DNA from 4 places in the Streptomyces sp. NPDC001828 genome. Region 3 is predicted to be linked to each of the others. Evidence: riboswitches for the same ligand, from Rfam matches in the RefSeq annotation. Region 3 holds a riboswitch; each other region holds the start of a gene.
What was found. Region 3 has a riboswitch for cobalamin ahead of ACFYZA_RS04495 (CoA-acylating methylmalonate-semialdehyde dehydrogenase). Riboswitches for the same ligand answer to the same signal wherever they lie in the genome.

Region 1: linked by a shared signal. The riboswitch ahead of ACFYZA_RS29325 (ribonucleoside-diphosphate reductase subunit alpha) and the one ahead of ACFYZA_RS04495 (CoA-acylating methylmalonate-semialdehyde dehydrogenase) in region 3 are both predicted to bind cobalamin.
Region 2: linked by a shared signal. The riboswitch ahead of ACFYZA_RS23155 (prenyltransferase/squalene oxidase repeat-containing protein) and the one ahead of ACFYZA_RS04495 (CoA-acylating methylmalonate-semialdehyde dehydrogenase) in region 3 are both predicted to bind cobalamin.
Region 4: linked by a shared signal. The riboswitch ahead of ACFYZA_RS10765 (HoxN/HupN/NixA family nickel/cobalt transporter) and the one ahead of ACFYZA_RS04495 (CoA-acylating methylmalonate-semialdehyde dehydrogenase) in region 3 are both predicted to bind cobalamin.

The regions. Positions count from the first base shown of each region.
Region 1 covers NZ_JBIATV010000012.1:111,275-116,110, forward strand. Annotated here, with positions in the region: gene ACFYZA_RS29310 (LuxR C-terminal-related transcriptional regulator) at 1-216, shown strand, start outside; gene ACFYZA_RS29315 (DUF3311 domain-containing protein) at 360-647, shown strand; gene mctP (monocarboxylate uptake permease MctP) at 644-2,263, shown strand; cobalamin riboswitch at 2,360-2,500, shown strand; gene ACFYZA_RS29325 (ribonucleoside-diphosphate reductase subunit alpha) at 2,625-4,836, shown strand, end outside.
Region 2 covers NZ_JBIATV010000008.1:240,878-245,713, reverse strand. Annotated here, with positions in the region: gene ACFYZA_RS23165 (STAS domain-containing protein) at 1-356, opposite strand, end outside; gene ACFYZA_RS23160 (hypothetical protein) at 442-1,851, opposite strand; cobalamin riboswitch at 1,983-2,058, opposite strand; cobalamin riboswitch at 2,111-2,268, shown strand; gene ACFYZA_RS23155 (prenyltransferase/squalene oxidase repeat-containing protein) at 2,368-4,836, shown strand, end outside.
Region 3 covers NZ_JBIATV010000001.1:966,799-971,634, reverse strand. Annotated here, with positions in the region: gene ACFYZA_RS04500 (acyl-CoA dehydrogenase family protein) at 1-975, opposite strand, end outside; gene ACFYZA_RS04495 (CoA-acylating methylmalonate-semialdehyde dehydrogenase) at 980-2,479, opposite strand; cobalamin riboswitch at 2,703-2,888, opposite strand; gene ACFYZA_RS04490 (short-chain fatty acyl-CoA regulator family protein) at 2,915-4,333, opposite strand; gene aceA (isocitrate lyase) at 4,710-4,836, shown strand, end outside.
Region 4 covers NZ_JBIATV010000002.1:844,498-849,333, forward strand. Annotated here, with positions in the region: gene glnII (glutamine synthetase) at 1-88, opposite strand, end outside; gene ACFYZA_RS10750 (Gfo/Idh/MocA family protein) at 436-1,341, shown strand; gene ACFYZA_RS10755 (ArsC/Spx/MgsR family protein) at 1,379-1,741, opposite strand; gene ACFYZA_RS10760 (hypothetical protein) at 1,859-2,140, shown strand; cobalamin riboswitch at 2,263-2,462, shown strand; gene ACFYZA_RS10765 (HoxN/HupN/NixA family nickel/cobalt transporter) at 2,491-3,600, shown strand; gene ACFYZA_RS10770 (ABC transporter ATP-binding protein) at 3,637-4,836, opposite strand, start outside.

The DNA of each region.
Region 1 (4,836 bases), on a different contig from region 3:
GGGGAGGCCCCGCGCCGCAACGAGCACGATCTCTCGCCGCAGGAAAGGGAGTTGCTGCTGCTCCTCGGCATCGGGTGCACGGACGACATCGCCGCGCGGCGGCTCGGGATCTCCCTGCGCACCGTGCGCCGGATGAGCTCGGAACTCATGTCCCGCCTGGGTGCGCGCAGCCGCTTCGAGGCGGGGGTGCGGGCGGCCAAGGAGGGCTGGCTCTGAGTCCACGAAAGGGGAGTTGGCCGAACTCGTGACCCGTCCGGAATCCGGACGGGGGTTCCCTTGACCGAATCTCTCCCCTAGATTTCCTGCGCATTACCAAGTGATCCAACGCACAGGTGATCGTGAGGGGACGGAACCACCCAATGCCGGAATCGACGGAAGTGAAGAGACCGGTGATCACGCCCTCGCGCGTGGTCATCGCGCTCTGCCTGATCGCGCCCTTCGTGGCGATGCTGTGGGTGAGCTCGTACGCCAAGACGGATCCTGCGCTCGGCGGCATCCCGTTCTTCTACTGGTACCAGATGCTCTGGGTGCTGATCTCGACGGTGCTCACGATGATCGCGTACAAGCTGTGGCAGCACGACCAGCGTTCGCGTACCGCCCCCGCCCCGCGCACCTCCGACGACACCGAGGGGGGTGCGTCCAAGTGAAGGACGGCGTGAACGGCGTCGCACTCGGCGTCTTCATCTTCTTCTTCCTGGCCGTCACGGTCATCGGCTTCATGGCCGCCCGCTGGCGCAAGGCCGAGAACGAGGCCAGCCTCGACGAATGGGGCCTGGGCGGGCGGTCGTTCGGCACCTGGGTCACCTGGTTCCTGCTCGGCGGCGACCTCTACACCGCGTACACCTTCGTCGCGGTGCCCGCGGCGATCTACGCGGCGGGCGCGGCCGGCTTCTTCGCGGTGCCCTACACGATCCTCGTGTACCCGCTGATCTTCACCTTCCTGCCGCGCCTGTGGTCGGTGTCGCACAAACACGGCTATGTCACCACCTCGGACTTCGTGCGCGGCCGGTTCGGCTCCAAGGGCCTCTCGCTCGCGGTGGCGATCACCGGCATCCTCGCCACGATGCCGTACATCGCGCTCCAACTGGTCGGCATCCAGGCAGTGTTGGACGTCATGGGCGTGGGCGGCGAGTCCGGCAACTGGTTCGTCAAGGACCTGCCGCTGCTCATCGCGTTCGCGGTGCTCGCGGCGTACACCTACTCCTCGGGCCTGCGCGCCCCCGCGCTGATCGCGTTCGTGAAGGACGGCCTGATCTACCTCGTCATCGCGGTGGCGATCATCTACATCCCGATCAAGCTGGGCGGCTTCGACGCGATCTTCAGCGCCGCGCAGCACAAGTTCGCCGGTCCGCCCGGCGGCAAGCCGACCGGGGCCATCGCGCCCGGCGAGTCGAGCCAGTGGACGTACGCCACGCTCGCCCTCGGCTCGGCGCTCGCGCTGTTCATGTATCCGCACTCGATCACCGCGACCCTGTCCTCGCGCAGCCGCAACGTGATCCGCCGCAACACCACGATCCTGCCGCTGTACTCCCTGATGCTGGGGCTGCTCGCGCTGCTCGGCTTCATGGCGATCGCGGCGGGCGTCAAGGTGAGCAACGGGCAGCTGGCCATTCCGCAGCTGTTCGAGGACATGTTCCCGGACTGGTTCGCGGGCGTCGCCTTCGCGGCGATCGGCATCGGTGCGCTGGTCCCGGCGGCCATCATGTCGATCGCGGCCGCGAACCTCTTCACCCGCAACATCTACAAGGACTTCATCAAGCCGGACGCGTCACCCGCGCAGGAGGCCAAGGTCTCCAAGCTGGTCTCGCTCGTGGTGAAGGTCGGCGCGCTGGTCTTCGTCCTGACCATGGACAAGACGGTCGCGATCAACTTCCAGCTGCTCGGCGGCATCTGGATCCTGCAGACCTTCCCGGCCCTGGTCGGCGGCCTGTTCACCCGCTGGTTCCACCGCTGGGCGCTGCTCGCCGGCTGGGCGGTCGGCATGGTCTACGGCACGCTCGCCGCGTACGGGGTGGCCTCGCCCACGCAGAAGCACTTCGGCGGCTCCTCCAAGGAGATCCCCGGCATCGGCGAGATCGGCTACATCGGCCTGACGGCCTTCGCGATGAACGTGGTGGTGACGGTCGTCCTGACCTTCGTCCTGCGCGCGGTGAAGGCCCCCGACGGCATCGACGAAACCTCCCCCGCCGACTACACGGCCGACGCCGGCGACCCGGGCGTCGCCGTCGAGCTCCCCCCGGCGACGGCGGGCTCGGCGCACTGATCCGGCGCCACGCCCCGTACGGCCAAGGGCCGCCGCATCCGAGAGGGTGCGGCGGCCCTTCCGTGTGGCGACACAAGATGTGGGGGGTGCCCGATGAGGCACCCCCCACATGTATGCTCGTGCTCGCTGTCGCCGCAGGGGAATCCGGTGGGAATCCGGAACTGTCCCGCAACGGTATGACCTGTACGTCTTTGTACGGGTCGAGTCCGAACACCTGCCGACGGTGCGTCCGGGTCGACCGAACCGGATGCCAGACGTCCGGGCCTCGCGGTTGGGCCGGTGGACGACGCGCTGAGGGCTGCCCCGACGCGCGCCGACGCCTCCCCCGAAGGCCCCGTGCCGAGCGAGGGAGTGCCCCCACGTGACCATCGCCCCAGCGGATCCCGCTTCAGCGATCACCGAAGAGCTCGCGGATGCCCCCGGGACCGCGCTGCTGCGGACCCTGACGGAGCTCACCGCCGATCTCGCGGACACCGACCCCGGCCGGGTCGCCGCCGCCGCGCTGCGGGGCCGCAACGCCCGCTCCGACGAGGCCGAGCTGCGCGAGCTGGCCACCGAGGCGGCCGCGGGGCTCATCTCCGAGGACCCGGCCTACTCCCGGCTCGCCGCCCGCCTCCTGACGATCACCATCGCCGAAGAGGCCGCCACCCAGGGCGCGGTGTCCTTCTCCGGCTCGGTCGAGGTGGGCCACCAGGAGGGCCTGATCGCCGACCGGACCGTCGAGTTCGTCCGCGCCCACGCGGCCCGTCTCGACGCCCTGGTGGACTCGGCCATCGCCGACGGCGCCGACGACCGCTTCGGCTACTTCGGCCTGCGCACCCTCTACTCCCGCTACCTGCTGCGCCACCCGATCACCCGCAAGGTCGTCGAGACCCCCCAGCACTTCATGCTGCGCGTGGCGTCCGGCCTCGCCGAGGACGAGTCGGTCCGCGCCCTGGACGAAGTGGCGTCCCTGTACGGCCTGATGAGCCGCCTGGACTACCTGCCGTCCTCCCCCACGCTCTTCAACTCCGGCACCCGGCACCCCCAGATGTCGTCCTGCTACCTGCTCGACTCGCCGCTCGACGAGCTCGACTCGATCTACGACCGCTACCACCAGGTGGCCCGCCTTTCCAAGCACGCCGGCGGCATCGGCCTCTCGTACTCCCGCATCCGCGGCCGCGGTTCGCTGATCCGGGGCACCAACGGCCACTCCAACGGCATCGTCCCGTTCCTCAAGACCCTCGACGCCTCGGTGGCCGCGGTCAACCAGGGCGGCCGGCGCAAGGGCGCGGCCGCGGTGTACCTGGAGACCTGGCACTCCGACATCGAGGAGTTCCTGGAGCTGCGCGACAACACCGGCGAGGACCAGCGCCGCACGCACAACCTGAACCTCGCGCACTGGATCCCCGACGAGTTCATGCGCCGGGTGGACGCCGACGGCACGTGGTCGCTGTTCTCGCCCGCCGACGTGCCCGAGCTCGTCGACCTGTGGGGCGAGGAGTTCGACGCCGCCTACCGCGAGGCCGAGGCCGCCGGGCTCGCCCGGAAGACCATGCCGGCCCGGGACCTGTACGGCCGCATGATGCGCACCCTCGCGCAGACCGGCAACGGCTGGATGACGTTCAAGGACGCCTCCAACCGCACCGCCAACCAGACGGCGGAGCCCGGCCACACGGTCCACTCCTCCAACCTGTGCACCGAGATCCTGGAGGTCACGGACGACGGCGAGACGGCCGTCTGCAACCTCGGCTCGGTGAACCTCGGCGCGTTCGTGGTCGAGGGAGCCCACGGCGGGGAGATCGACTGGGAGCGCCTGGACGACGCCGTCCGCACCGCGGTGACCTTCCTGGACCGGGTCGTCGACATCAACTTCTACCCGACCGAGCAGGCGGGCCGCTCCAACGCCCGCTGGCGTCCGGTGGGCCTGGGCGCGATGGGTCTGCAGGACGTCTTCTTCAAGCTGCGCCTGCCCTTCGACTCCCCCGAGGCGAAGGCCCTTTCCACCCGGCTCTCCGAGCGGATCATGCTCACCGCCTACGAGGCCTCCACCGACCTCGCCGAGCGGTCGGGCCCGCTGCCCGCCTGGGACAAGACCCGCACCGCGCGCGGTGTGCTGCACCCCGACCACTACGACGTCGAGCTGACCTGGCCGGAGCGCTGGGCGGCCCTGCGGGAACGTATCGCCAAGGTCGGCATGCGCAACTCGCTGCTCCTCGCGATCGCCCCGACCGCGACCATCGCCTCCATCGCGGGCGTGTACGAGTGCATCGAGCCGCAGGTCTCCAACCTCTTCAAGCGCGAGACGCTCAGCGGTGAATTCCTCCAGGTGAACGGCTACTTGGTGGAGGAGCTCAAGAAGCTCGGCGTGTGGGACGCGCAGTCCCGCGAGGCGCTGCGCGAGGCCAGCGGCTCGGTGCAGGACTTCGGCTGGATCCCGGCCGACGTGCGCGCCCTGTACCGCACGGCGTGGGAGATCCCGCAGCGCGGCCTGATCGACATGGCCGCCGCCCGCACCCCCTTCCTCGACCAGTCGCAGTCGCTCAACCTGTTCCTGGAGACGCCCACCATCGGCAAGCTGTCGTCGATGTACG
Region 2 (4,836 bases), on a different contig from region 3:
AACGCCTGGGGCACACACGCAAGGACCAGCACCGTCCCGCTCCCGTCCGCCCGCCGCCACACATCCAGCAGCATGTCCAGGCCGACCGAGTCACAGAACTGGACCCGCGACAGGTCCAGCACGACGAAGCGCTCGCCCCGGGAGAGCAGTTCCCTGAGCCGCGGCCGGAACACCGGAGCTGTCACGTAATCCATGTCGCCGCCCACTCGGGCCACCAAACAGCGACTTGAGGCGATCGTCTCGACCCGAGGGGCAGGCACCACACTTTTCCCGACCGGCGCGGCAGGAGACACCGCAGCGGAATCTCGGCCGGAGCCTACCCACCCCCCTACCCCGCCCCGGGCCCCCCACCGCATCCCCACGCGATTACCGGCGCCCCCGCCCCGAAGCACGGCTACCAGCGCTGCGCACCGGGCGCCGGGCACGCCGCCGTGGTCGGGCTCAGCTGCCGTAGCGCAGCGAGATCGTGTCGCCCAGGCTGATCACGGTGTCACGGTTGGCGCCAGCGGCCGAGGCGCCGTCGACACTCGCCTTCCACGTAGAACTACCGCTGTTCGCAAGCCCGTTGACCGACGTGATGATGCCGCTTCCGCTACCGGGGGTGACGGAGGTGACACATCCGGCGGGGGTGGCGGCGCTCGTCGCCGCGTCCAGCACCGCGCCCAGGGTGAGGGTCGCGGCGGTGGGGGTGACGGCCACCGAGCAGACCTTGAGCGAGCTGCCGGTGTCCACGGTCAGGGCCAGCTTGGACGTGGTGCCCGTGGTGAAGCCGGAGGTGGCCACCCACTGCGGGGCACCGGTCGTGGTGGGGACCGGCGGTGTCGCCGTGAAGCCGCCGCCCACCACGGCGCGCAGGCCGTCGATGGAGGCATAGGCGGACGGCGAGGTGTCGCTGGGCTGGTACTTGAAGCCGCCGCCGGGCTTGAACTGCTGGGCGATCAGGAAGTCCACGGGGGTCTTCCCGGCCTTCGTGAGGAAGTCACCGGTCTGGGGGTTGATGCCGCAGGCGTTCAGGCCGGAGACGGCCCAGCCGTTGGAGTCGGTGTTGACGCCGAACATGGCGTCGAAGGCGCCGGAGGTGTTGATGAGCTTCGACTTGAGGAAGCCCTTCGCCTTGGTGATGGCGGGGTCGGTGGCCGGGACGCCGGAGACGCACAGGGAGGCCATGGTGGCGCCGGTCATGTCGATGTCACTGGCCGCGGCGAGTGCGGTCGGGTCGCCCTCGGCCTTGCTGAAGTTCCAGCCGCCGTCGTTGTGCTGGTTGGCCCGTACGGTGGTGACGGAGGCGTTGAGGAGCGTCTGCGGGATGCGCTGGACGCCGGCTTGCGTCCTGGCGCCGCCGAGCGAGAGCAGCGCGAACACGGTCCCGTTGAAGTTGCTCGACGCACCCCAGTAGCCGGGGGCGGAGTTCTGCCAGTACGCGTAGGTGTCCGCGATGAGGTTGCGGTTCGCCGAGACGCGGGCCGGGTCGATGCCGGCCGAGTAGGCGTTGACGATGCCGCGTTCGTAGTCGGTCACGACCGGCGAGGTGCTGGGCCACGCGGGAGTGGCGAGGAGGTTGCGGTAGACGGCGCGGGCGTTCTTCGTGGTGTCGCCGCCCGGGGTGACGTCGACGGCGGCGGTGCCGGCCGCGGCGAACGCGGAGAAGGCCCACTCGTTGGAGAGTCCGGCGCCGGCGTAGGAGCCGTCGGCCGCCTGAAGTGATCTGAGGTAGCTCACGCCGTTGGTCTTGGCGGTGGCTATCTGCGCGGGTGACGAAGTGGCGGAGGCGGGCACGGCCGTGAGCGCCAGGGCGCTCAGCGAGCAGGCCGCCGTCAGCAGGGCCCGGCGGGAAACGCGGGTGGAGGTCATGTCGGGTACTCCCGGGGAGAGGGGACGCCGACCGGTCCGCCGCGTCCGTCCCCTCGCACGAGGACGCCCGGCGCGCGGCAGCAGGCCGTCGTCCGAGCGCGTGGTCGACTTCCTTGATGTGACTGCCGTACGGGTCTTCGGGCTCGCCCCGGCCCCCGGCCGGTCCACACCGTTGCGCGTCAGCTCTGGATTCGCACCAGATTCCCCCATGCGGCAGCACCGGACGCTACCCCAACCTGCCGCGACTGCCCACCACTTGACTGTCTTGCCGGACTTGTGTTCTGATCCGCCCGATTCTCTTGTCAGTTCCGGGGGAAGCCGGTCGAAATCCGGCGCTGACCCGCAACCGTGGATTCGGTGGTACCTCAAGTACCCACCGGACAAGCCGGATTACCCGGACTGACTCAAGCAACAGACGCCGTCGCGGACTACGGTGTGGTGCGGATCGGCCCCTGTTCCAGCGGCGGGGCCCCTCTCCCATGCAGAACTCCGTTGCGGGTGAAGCAGGGGGTAACGGTGGGACACACCAGCAGACCAGGCCGAGGCATACGGGCCAGATTCGCCTCCGCGCTGTGCGCGGTCGCACTGACGGTCGGTGGCGGGGTGTCCTTCCTCGCCGGGGCCGCACCGGCGGCAGCCGATCCCCTGGGCGACTGCACATCCGTCAAGGGCGCCGTCGTCGCCGTCGACTTCGGACACTGGGGCGGCGGAGTCGTCCGTGGCTGTGACGCCACCCCGACCACCGGCTACGACCTGCTGCACGAGGCGGGCTTCACGACGACCGGTACCGAGCACGACGGCCCCGCGTTCATCTGCCGCCTCGGAAATGCCAAGTTCGATACGGGTACGCAGTACCCCACGCCGGATCAGGACGCCTGCAAGCTCACGCCTCCGGCCACGGCCTACTGGTCCTACTGGATCGCACCGCCCGGCCAGGACTACTGGACGTACAGCCCGCTGGGCGCGATGAGCCAGCATCCCAAGGACGGCTCCGTCGAGGCGTGGGTCTTCGGCCCCACCGACCCCAACGGCACGAGCGGCGGCCCCTCCTTCACGCCCGCCCAGGTACGCGCTCAGGGCCAGAGCGACCCGGGCGACCATCCGCCCGTCGTCGAGCCCGCCGAGGTCAACCTCACGGCCGCGGCCGGCTGGCTGAAGGGCCTGCTCCACGACGGCGACCACATCTACGACGAAGGCAGCTCCGCGCCCAACCTGTACCAGACAGCGCGCACGGCGCTCGCCCTCGCCGCGGCAGGCGGCAGGAGTGACGCGCTCGACCGGATGACCACGTATCTCGCCGCGCACACCGACGAGTTCGCCTACCTCAACGGTGTCGGTCAGGCGCCCAGCCCCACCGGCGCCGCGCTGCTCGCCCTGCTGGCCGAGAGCACCGAGCACGACCCGCACGCCTTCGGCGGCCACGACCTGCTAGGTGACCTCACCAAGAGCATGTGCACCGCCGAAGCACTGCCCGACTGCGTCGGCAAGGGCGACTTCCCGGCGGTCGGCGACGTGGCGACCCAGGCCCTCGCGGTCCTCGCACTCCAGCGGGCCGACGCCCCGGTGCCGGCCGACGCCCTCGCGCGGATCGCCGCCCATCAGTGCAAGGACGGCGGCTTCGGCCCCACCCTGCTGCGCGCCGGTGAGACCTGCTCGTCCAGCGACCCGGCCACCACCCCGTACGCCACGGTCGTCCTCCGGCGCGCGGGCGGTCACGACGACGCCGTCGCGAGCGCGCGCAAGAACCTGCGCGCGGCCCAACTGCCCACCGGCGCCTTCGGCGCCTATCCCGGCGTCACCACCGGCGACGTCACCGCGACCGGCGAAGCAGCGCAGGCGCTGCGGCTGCTCGGCGACACCACCCGCGCCGACGCCGCCGTCTCCTGGCTCGGCCGGCAGCAGACGAAGGCCGGCGGCTTCGGCTTCGACGAAGGCGCGACCGACCCGGAGATCTACCCGACCTGGGGCGCCGTCATCGCGGGCGCGCGGACCGACCTGGCGACCCTCACCACCACACGGACGGCCCCGCCCACCACTCCGCCCACCAAGGACCCGACGACCCCGCCGTCCACGGATCCGAGCACGAAGCCCACCGGTCCCTCCCCCACCGGCTCGGCGCCTCCGTGGGCCAAGGGCGAGGGTCCCGACCTCGCCAAGGGCTCCGCTTACCTCACCGACGGCTCGCGGCTGAAGCAGGGCCACTTCTACGAGAACGTCGCCGGCACCGGCTTCGCCGACTTCGGACTGACCATCGACGGGGCCTACGCCCTCGCGGCGACCGGCACCGACAACGCGGCCCTGCGCGGCATCGTGGACTTCCTCGACACCAAGGGCAAGGACGGCGCCACACCGGCACGGACCATCAACGAGTGGACCGGCGTGGGCACTTCGCACGCCGCAGGCGGCTCCATCGGCAAGGTCGCCGTCCTCGCGCAGTCCGTCGGACGCGATCCCAGGGCCTTCGCGGGGCACGACCTCATCGCCGCGCTCGGCCAAGCCGTCTGCGCGGCCCCGAGCACGGGCTCCGACAAAAGCTGCCCAGCGAAGGGGGCCTACCGCTACGCCCCGTCGGTGTTCGCCCAGTCCCTCGGCGTCATCGCCCAGCTGCGCGCGGGTGAGAAGGCCGCGGCCACCGAGCCCGTCGCCTACCTGGAGAGCCTCCAGCACAGCGACACGGGCGCCTGGCCGAGCCTGATCCCCTCGACCGGCGACTCCGAGGTCGACTCGACCGCGATGGCCGCCATGACCCTCGACCTCGTCAAGGACGACAAGGCGAAGGCCGCCGTCACCAAGGCTCTCGCCTGGATCGCGAGCAAGCAGCTGCCGGACGGAGGCTTCAAGGGCGCCTCGGGCGACTCGGTCAACTCCGCGGCACTCGCTGTCCAGGGGCTGTCCCTGGACGCGGCGAAGTACGGAGACCAGATCAAGAAGGCACGCACGTTCCTGGTCGGCCAGCAGAACAGTGACGGCGGTTTCAACGTCGCG
Region 3 (4,836 bases):
GTCGGTGGCGAAGCGCTTGGCCATGGCGCAGAGCTGGGCGGCCCCCGGGTCACCTCCGTCGAGTGCCTGGGCCGCGGTGCGGACCAGGGCACGGGCGGCGGTGAGTTCGGTGGCCATGTCGGCGAGGCGGAACTGGAGCGCCTGCGCGTCGAGCAGCCGGGCGCCGAACGCCCGGCGGTCGGCGAGATGGGCGAGGCTGCGGTCCAGGGCGCTCTGGGCGCCGCCGAGCGAGCAGGCCGCGATGCCGAGGCGGCCGCCGTTGAGGCCGTTCATGGCGATGCGGAAGCCCTCCCCCTCCTCGCCCAGGCGCCGCTCCGCCGGGACGCGCACCTGATCGAGAACGACCTGGCGGGTGGGCTGAGCGTTCCAGCCCATCTTGCGCTCGTCGGCGCCGAAGGAGAGCCCCGGGTCTGTGCGTTCGACGACGAACGCGGAGATGCCTCCGGGGCCGTCGCCGCCGGTGCGGGCCATGACGATGTACACGTCGGAGGCCCCGGCCCCGGAGATGAACTGCTTCACTCCGGTCAGGACGTAGTGGTCGCCTTCGCGCTCGGCGCGGGTGCGCAGGGCCGCCGCGTCCGAGCCCGCGCCGGGTTCGGTGAGGCAGTAGCTGCCGAGGGTCTCGGCGGAGCAGAGGCCGGGCAGCCAGCGGTCGCGCTGGTGCTGGTCGCCGTACCGGTCGATCATCCAGGCGACCATGTTGTGGATGGAGAGGTATCCGGCGATGGAGGGGCAGCCGGTGGCGAGCACCTCCAGGACGAGCACGCCGTCGGCGCGGGTGAGCCCGGAGCCGCCGGACTCCTCCCGCACGTAGATGCCGGCGAGGCCGAGCCGGGCCGCGCGGCGCAGCACGTCGACGGGGAAGTGCTTGTCCTGGTCCCACGCGATGGCGTGCGGGGCGAGCTGCTCCTGGGCGAAGTCGAGGGTCACTTCGGCCAGGGCGAGCTGGTCCTTGCTGAGCAGGGTCGTGGTCACCGGGTCACCCCATCGTCGGGATGGTGAAGCTCGCGCCCTCCTTGACCCCGGAGGGCCAGCGCGAGGTGACGGTCTTGGTGCGGGTGTAGAAGCGGACGGCGTCCGGGCCGTGCTGGTTCAGGTCCCCGAAGCCGGAGCGCTTCCAGCCGCCGAAGGTGTGGTAGGCCACCGGGACCGGGATGGGCACGTTCACGCCGACCATGCCGGTGTTGACCCTGCGCGTGAAGTCGCGGGCGGTGTCTCCGTCGCGGGTGAAGATGGCGACCCCGTTGCCGTACGGGTGCTCACTGGGCAGTCGCAGGGCCTCCTCGTAGTCGGCGGCCCGCACGACGCACAGCACCGGGCCGAAGATCTCCTCGCGGTAGATCCGCATGTTCGGCCGTACGTGGTCGAAGAGCGAGGCTCCGGCGAAGAAGCCGGTCTCGCTCCCGGGCAGCGTGAACCCCCGCCCGTCCACTACGAGTTGGGCTCCTTCGGTGGCGCCGATGCCGACGTAACGGTTGACCCGGTCCAGCGCGTCGCGGCTGACCAGGGGGCCGAAGTCGGCGTCCGGGTCGTCGGAGCGGCCGATGCGCAGGGTGGCGATGCGTTCCTTGAGCCGGGCGACCAGGGCGTCGGCGGTCTCCTCGCCGACGGGGACGGCGACCGAGATCGCCATGCAGCGCTCGCCCGCCGAGCCGTAGCCCGCGCCGATCAGCGCGTCCACGGCTTGGTCCAGGTCGGCGTCCGGCATCACGATCATGTGGTTCTTGGCGCCGCCGAAGCACTGGGCCCGCTTGCCGTGGGCCGCGGCGGTGGCGTAGATGTGCGCGGCGACGGGGGTCGAGCCGACGAAGCCGAGCGCCTGGACCCGTGGGTCCTCCAGGAGGGTGTCGACCGCTTCCTTGTCGCCGTTGACCACGTTGAGCACACCCGGCGGCAGCCCGGCCTCAAGGAAGAGTTCGGCGAGGCGCAGCGGTACCGACGGGGCACGCTCGGAGGGCTTCAGGACGAAGGCGTTGCCGCAGGCGAGTGCGGGTGCGGCCTTCCACAGCGGGATCATGGCGGGGAAGTTGAAGGGGGTGATGCCGGCGACGACCCCGAGCGGACCGCGCAGTGAGTGCACGTCGATGCCGGAGCCGGCGTTGTCGGTGAACTCACCCTTGAGCAGGTGCGGAATCCCGGCCGCGAACTCGACGACCTCCAGGCCGCGTTGGATGTCGCCGTGGGCATCGGCGACGGTCTTGCCGTGTTCGGACGAGAGCAGCCGGGCCAGCGACTCCCGCTCTCCTTCGACGAGTTGGAGGAAGCGGAGCAGCACGCGGGCCCGTCGCTGCGGATTCCACCCGCCCCAGTCCCGCTGCGCCTCCTCGGCGTTGGCGATGGCCGCCTCGGTGTCGGCGCGGCCGGCGAGGGGGACCCTGGCCCGCACCGCGCCGGTGTTGGGGTCGTACACGTCGGCATGGCGGCCGGAGGTTCCGGTGGTGTGCTTTCCGCCGATGAAGTGGGTGAGTTCACGGACCATGGAAACCTGCTCTCGTCAGGTGGGATCCGAGGAGGGCGCGGCTTGCCGGCGGGACGGCACCGATCGGGGTGCGCGGCGCCCGCAAGGCGCGGGACAGCGAAGGACCGAAGCCTTCGACGAGTCACGAACGCGCGGACAGGGCCGTGCGCTTCGGGAACTCCGACGGATCACCAGGGCCGTGGTCACGTACCGGTGCCATGCGTGTCTTCTCCATCCTCGTGGACAACACGGAACACCCCACGGCCGGTATCCTGACTCCCGGATCAGCGCACATCGCCCGCCTTCCCGACGTCTCACACGTCAGTGGCGTACCGCTCGGCGACACACTCCCCGGTCACAGTGGCGGGACCGCGCCGGATTCACACCGGCTTCCCTGCACCGCGGGCTTACCCACGAACATATAGTTGGACGTCCTAGTAAGTCCACCCCCGCCCGTCAGCCGATGCCCGGCTTCTCTTCGGCCACCGGGTAGGGGACGAAGGTGCTGCTGTTCTCGTCGACGGCGAGGCGCCGGTCCAGCGGCGGTACGGCCCGCTGCGGGCAGTCGGTGCGTTCGCACAGGCGGCAGCCCATGCCGATGGGGACGGCGGCGGAGGTACTGGCGAGGTCGAGGCCGTCGGAGTACACCAGCCGTGCGGCGTGCCGGAGTTCACAGCCGAGCCCGATGGCGAAGGTCTTGCCCGGCTCGCCCCAGCCGCCCCGGTGGCGGGAGACCGCCCGGGCGGTCCACAGATAGCGCCGGCCGTCCGGCATGGCCGCCACCTGGACGTGGATGCGGCCGGGTGCGGCGAACGCCTCGTACACGTTCCACAGCGGGCAGGTGCCGCCCGCCCGTGAGAAGTGGAAGGCGGTGGCGGACTGGCGCTTGGACATGTTGCCCGCCCGGTCGACCCGCACGAAGGAGAAGGGCACCCCGCGCAGCCGGGGGCGTTGCAGCGTGCTGAGGCGGTGGCAGATCGTCTCGTAGCCGAGTCCGAAGTGGTCGGTCAGGCGCTCGATGTCGTAGCGGGATTCCTCGGCGGCCGCGTGGAAGCGGCGGTAGGGCAGGATCAGCGCGGCGGCGAAGTAGTTCGCGATGCCGATCCGGGCGAGCGGCCACGCGGCGGAGTCCTGGTCGAAGTCCTCCGAGGCGAGGGCGGAGATTCCCTCCGCGTGTTCGAGCAGGGCGAGTTGGGTGGCCATCCGGAACGCCTGCTGGCCCGGGCGCAGCCGGCTGGAGAGATGCAGGACGCGGGCGCCGGGGTCGTAGTGGTGCAGGAGCCGGCCGGAGTCCGCGGCGGTCCGCACGCCGTGCCGTTCGGCGAGGCGCGCGGAGAGCGCGCGCAGGACTTCCCCGGGGCGTACGCCGGTCTCGGCGGCCAGGTCCTCGGCGGCGAGGTCGATGTCGTGCAGGTAGTTCTGCCGCCGGTAGAAGAACTCGCGGATCTCCTCGTGCGGGGAACGCGGCTGTGCCACCGCGCCGAGCCCCCGCCCCTCCGCGACCTCGGCGAGCCGCTCGGTCAAGTGCTGGTTGCGACGGCCCAGTTCGACCAGGACCGAGGCCACGGCGGGCATGCGCGCGGCGAGGTCCGCGAGGTCGGACGCGGACACCCGGCCCACGGAGACCTCGCCGGTGAGCGCGTCCCGCAGATCGGCGACCAGGCGGCTGGTGTCGCGCTCGGAGAAGAATCCCGGATCGACGCCGAAGGCCTCGGTCAGGCGCAGCAGCACGGGCACGGTCAGGGGCCGGGAGTCGTGCTCCATCTGGTTCAGATAGCTCGGGGAGATGGCGAGGGTGCGGGCCAGGTCGGCCTGGCTCATCCGCCGTTCCTCCCGCAGCCGGCGCAGCCGCGCCCCCGCGTACGTCTTGCTCACCCGTGGCTCCCGTGTGGTCACGATCGTCGGCATTGCCCGCGATCGTAGCCGTCCGGGTGCCTCGTACGGGCTTCGCAAAGTTGGCAATGTGCGGGCGGAAGATGCGCAGAACTTGGCATCTTTCCACGGTTGTTGGCACTGAGTGCCAATGCCAGAGTCGTATCGCGGCCCGCCGAACTCCGTCGGGCGGAGCGGATCCGGGGCGCGACTTCACGCCCTGACGTCGGCACTCCCGGCGTCTCCGCCCGGCTCTGCACCATTGCTCGAATGGCCGGCCAGGGGTCCGACGGGCCGCAGCCCCACCATCACGACGGCACCCAGTGCCGATCATTCGCACAGTTCACGACGCACAGGTTACGACTCCCGGGAGACGGTCATGGCACAGGCAGACACGATGACGGCGGCGGCCGCGGAGCTGGCGCGGCGGTGGGCGAGCGATCCGCGGTGGCAGGGGATCGAGCGCACCTACAGCGCCGAGGACGTGGTGCGGCTCTCCGGCAGCG
Region 4 (4,836 bases), on a different contig from region 3:
GCGCACCGGCCATGATCTTCGTCTTCGAGCGGAGCTTGGCGGTCGGCTCGGTGCCGTCGATCCAGATGTACTCGGCCTTGTACGTCACGGAAGCCATCCTCTGTGGGAGCTGCGGGTTGCCTGCGCGCTGCCACGCTGCGGCGCTGCTGTATGCCCCGCAGCCTCACACCCCGAAATTTCCCGCCCGTTGCCCGTTTGTGAACCCGGTGTTACCTGGGGTTCCACAGGCGCGTCGAGAAGCCCACGCCTGTGTGGTTCCTCCGACGGCGGTGCCCGCAACCTCGGCGTTTCGTCCCAAACGGCCGTCCGGAGAGGCACTCCGGGCCGTCCCGACCGCAGGCCGCCGCGGCGCGCTGAGGTTCGTATCCGGCTCGTATACCGACAGCGCGAGCCGTCCTTCGCGCCCCACGCGCCGCCCGGGGCAGACTGGTCCCCATGAACGAGAGCGCCGCCACCCCCCGCATAGGACTCCTCGGCACCGGCCCCTGGGCCGCCGCCACCCACGCGCCCGCGCTCGCCGCGCACCCCGGCGTGGACTTCGTCGGGGTGTGGGGCCGGCGGCCCGAGGCGGCCGGCGTGCTCGCCCGGGAGCACGGGGTGGCGGTGTACGAGGACGCCGAGGCCCTGTTCGCGGACTGCGACGCCGTCGCCTTCGCGCTCCCACCGGACGTGCAGGCGCCGCTCGCGGTGCGGGCCGCGGCGGCGGGCTGCCATCTGCTCCTGGACAAGCCGGTCGCGACGAGCGTGGTGAGCGCCCGCGAGCTGGCCGGGGCGGCCGAGCGGGCCGAGGTCGCCTCCGTCGTGTTCTTCACGCTGCGCTTCGCGCGGGAGACCGCGGCCTGGATGGCCCAACAGGCCGCTGCGGAAGGGTGGTTCACCGGCCGGGCGCGGTGGTACGGGTCGCTGTTCACGCCGGGTGCCGAGCGCAGCCCGTACGCCGCCTCGCCCTGGCGGGGCGAGAAGGGCGCGCTCTGGGACGTGGGCCCGCACGCGCTCGCCGTGCTCGCCGGGGTGCTCGGCGAGGTGACCGCACTGACGGCGGCGGCGGGACCCGGCGACACCGCGCACCTGATCCTGCGGCACGCCTCGGGCGCCTCCAGCACCGCCGACCTGAGCTTCACCGCCCCGCCGGCCGCGGCGGGCGTCGAGGTGTCGCTGCTCGGCGAGTCGGGCGCCGAGGTGATGCCCGGCTGGGGCGGCGCGCTCGACGCCTTCGGCGCCGCGATCGACGCCCTCCTCGACGCGGCCCGTACCGGGGTGCCGCACCCCTGCGACGCCCGGTTCGGCGCCCGGATCACCGAGCTGCTCGCCGAGGCGGAGGCCCAGCTCGGCCGGGCCTGACGAACGGCTGCCGGGCGGAAGTCCGCCCGGCGACGCGCTACTTGCGCGCCAGGGCGTCGCGCACGGCGTCGTCGGTGCGGCCCACCACGGCCGTGCCGTCGTCCGCCGTGATGATCGGGCGCTGGATCAGCTCGGGGTGCTCGGCGAGCGCGGTCACCCAGCGCTCGCGGGCACCCGCGTCACGCGGCCACTCCTTCAGGCCGAGCTCCTCGGCGGCGGCCTCCTGGGTGCGCGCGATGTCCCACGGTTCGAGGCCGAGCCGGTCGAGCACGGCCCGGATCTCCTCGGACGAGGGGACGTCTTCGAGGTAGCGGCGCACCGTGTAGTCGGCACCCTCCGCGTCCAGCAGGTCCACCGCGGCGCGGCATTTCGAACAGGCCGGGTTGATCCAGATCTCCATGCCGCCAGGCTACCCGCGACGCCTCGTCAAAGCCCCGCTGGCCAGGGCCGATTGTCAGTGCCCCGCAGTAAAATCGAGGTAGTAAGTGAGGGTTCCCGACCGCCCAGGAGGATGCCCATGACCGCTGCCGTACTCACCTCGCACGCCCCGAAACAGCTGTCCCTCCAGCCCCTTCACAAGGTCCCGCTGCCCGCCGGGCGTCCGCGCGTGTGGTACGAGTCCCACAACCGGCGCCTGAAGGCCATGCGCCTGGCCATCGCCCTGCTCGACACCGGCGTCTACCGGCCCGAGCAGGCGCCCGACCGGACGATACGCACCGTGGCCGCGCTCATCGGCGTACATCCGCCGTCGGAGACGACCTGCCGGATGGTGCGTGCGCTGATCTACGACGGGCGCTGACGCACGACGGGTTCTCCCGTATCGCGGGGCGCCGGGAGGCGCCCGCGCTTCGGGCCGGGTCGCGCCCCCGGGAAGCCGGGGGTGCGACGCGGGCCCGCGCCCGGCCCCGGGCGACGGATGATTTAGGGTGGCCGGGCCGTGGTGTTCGGGAAGACCGGTGCGAAACCGGAGCGGCCCTCGCCACTGTGATCGGGTTCCCCGGGGTTCCGGGGAGCCGCCGTCCCCTCGCGTCGCCACTGGCCAGGATCCACCTGCCCGGGAAGGCCGGGACCAAGGCACCCACCCGTCAGCCAGGAGACCGGCCGCGGCATCTCACGAAGTGATCCACGAGGTGCTGGAGCGTGACCCGCATGACCCTGCCCGTTCGCACGTCCCCCGAGACGGGCACCACAGCGGTGCCCTCCTTCCGCTGGCGGCGCGAGGACACCGTCCGAACCGCCGTCCTCCTCGCGGTGATAACCGCCCTGCACGTCGTCGCCTTCGGCGTCCTGTTCCTGCTCGTGGCCCCCGCGCACTACGCCGTCGGCACCAAGACGTACGGCATCGGCCTCGGCATCACCGCCTACACCCTCGGCATGCGGCACGCCTTCGACGCCGACCACATCGCGGCCATCGACAACACCACCCGCAAGCTGATGGCCGACGGCAAGCGGCCGGTGTCCGTGGGCTTCTGGTTCGCGCTCGGCCACTCCAGCGTCGTCGTCGTGATGGCGGGCCTGGTGGCGGGCGGCGCCCAGCTCGCGGGCACCCTGATGAACGAGGACTCCAGCGCCCACCAGGTGCTCGGCGTGGTCGGGACCACGGCCTCCGGCTCCTTCCTCTACCTCATCGCGGCCCTCAACCTGGTGGCCCTGTTCGGCATCCTGAAGGTGTTCCGCGCGATGCGGGCGGGCGCGTACGACGAGAGGGAACTCGAAGCGCACCTGGACTCGCGGGGGTTCATGAACCGTGTCCTCGGCCGCTTCACCAAGTCCATATCCCGGCCCGGCCAGATGTTCCCGCTCGGCTTCCTCTTCGGCCTCGGCTTCGACACCGCGACCGAGGTCACCCTGATGGTGATGGCCGGCACCGGCGCCGCCGCCGGACTGCCCTGGTACGCCATCCTCTGCCTGCCGCTGCTGTTCGCGGCGGGGATGAGCCTGTTCGACACCCTCGACGGCACGTTCATGAACTTCGCCTACCAGTGGGCGTTCTCGAACCCGGTCCGCAAGGTCTACTACAACCTCACCATCACGGGTCTCTCCATCGCGGTGGCCTTCTTCATCGGCACCATCGAACTCGTCGGCGTCCTGCACGAGAAGCTCGACCTCACCGACCCGGTCAGCGGCTGGATCGCGGAGCTGAACATGGACAACGTCGGCTTCGTCATCGTCGGCCTGTTCGTGGTGGTCTGGGCGGCGGCCCTCGCGTACTGGCGGTTCGGGAAGGTCGAGCAGAAGTGGGCGGCGAACGGGGTGTGAAGAGCGGGCCCGGCGCGTGCGTGAGGGGGGCCGGGGTCAGCCGCCCGCGCGCGGCCCCGGCACGCCCGGGTCGTCCCGTGGGTTGCCCCGGTCGTTCTGCAGCAGCCACAACTCCCTGAACAGGCCGTCCGCCGCCACGAGTTCGGCGAAGGTGCCCTCCTGGAGGATCCGGCCCCGGTCGAGCACGACGATGCGGTCGGCGACCGCCACGTTCGCGAGCCGGTGGGTCACCAGGACCACCGCGCGGTCGCGGGCGACCGTCCGCAGGCCGGTGAAGATGCGGTGCTCGGCACGGGCGTCGAGCGCGCTCGTCGGCTCGTCCATCACGAGCAGTCCGGCCGGGCGGTGGAAGGCGCGGGCGATCGCGATCCGCTGCCACTGCCCGCCCGACAGCTCCACGCCCCCGAACCACTCCCGCGCGAGCAGGGTGTCGAGCCCGCTGCGCAGCCCGTCGACGACCTCGGCGGCGCCGGAGTGGGCGGCGGCGCGGTGCACGGACTCGTCGCCGCCGTGCGGCTGCCCCAGCGTGATGTTGTCGCGCGCGGACATCGGCCAGTGCGCGAAGTCCTGCGGCACGACGGCGGTCTGCCGCCACAGGGCCTGCGGATCGCACCGCTCGACGCCGATCCCGTCCCAGGTCACCGCCCCCTCGCTGGGCAGATACAGACCGGTGAGCAGCTTGCTGAGGGTGGTCTTGCCGGACCCGTTCTCGCCGACGAGCGCGAGCACCTCGCCCTTGCGCACCTCAAGCGTCACCTTCTCCAGGGCGGCCCGCTCGCTGCCGGGATAGCGGTACGTCAGCGCCTCGGCCCGTACGACGTCCGGTGCGGGCGGAACCAGGGTGCCGCGGGCCATCCGGTGCCCGCCGGCCTCGTCGATGAACTCGGCCCAGTCGTCGAGGTAGAGCCCGGTACGGAAGAGCCGCGTCCCGTACCCGACCACGCCGTGCAGCGAGGAGGAGACCGTGCGCAGCGCGAACACCGCGGTGCCCGCCGAGGCCACCGACATCCGCCCCGAGCCGAGCAGCCAGGCGAGCGCGCCCCACACCGTCCCCGCCGCGAGCCCGCCCACCAGGGCGCCGAGCACCGAGTAACGGGCGCCGAGGTGCACGGCCTCGTCGGTCGCCGCGTCCACCCGCTGCCCGATCGACCGGTAGCGGTCGAGCAGGAACCGGTCCATCGTGCAGGACCGCAGCTGGTCGGCGGTGTCCTTGTCGATCACGAACCAGCGCAGCAG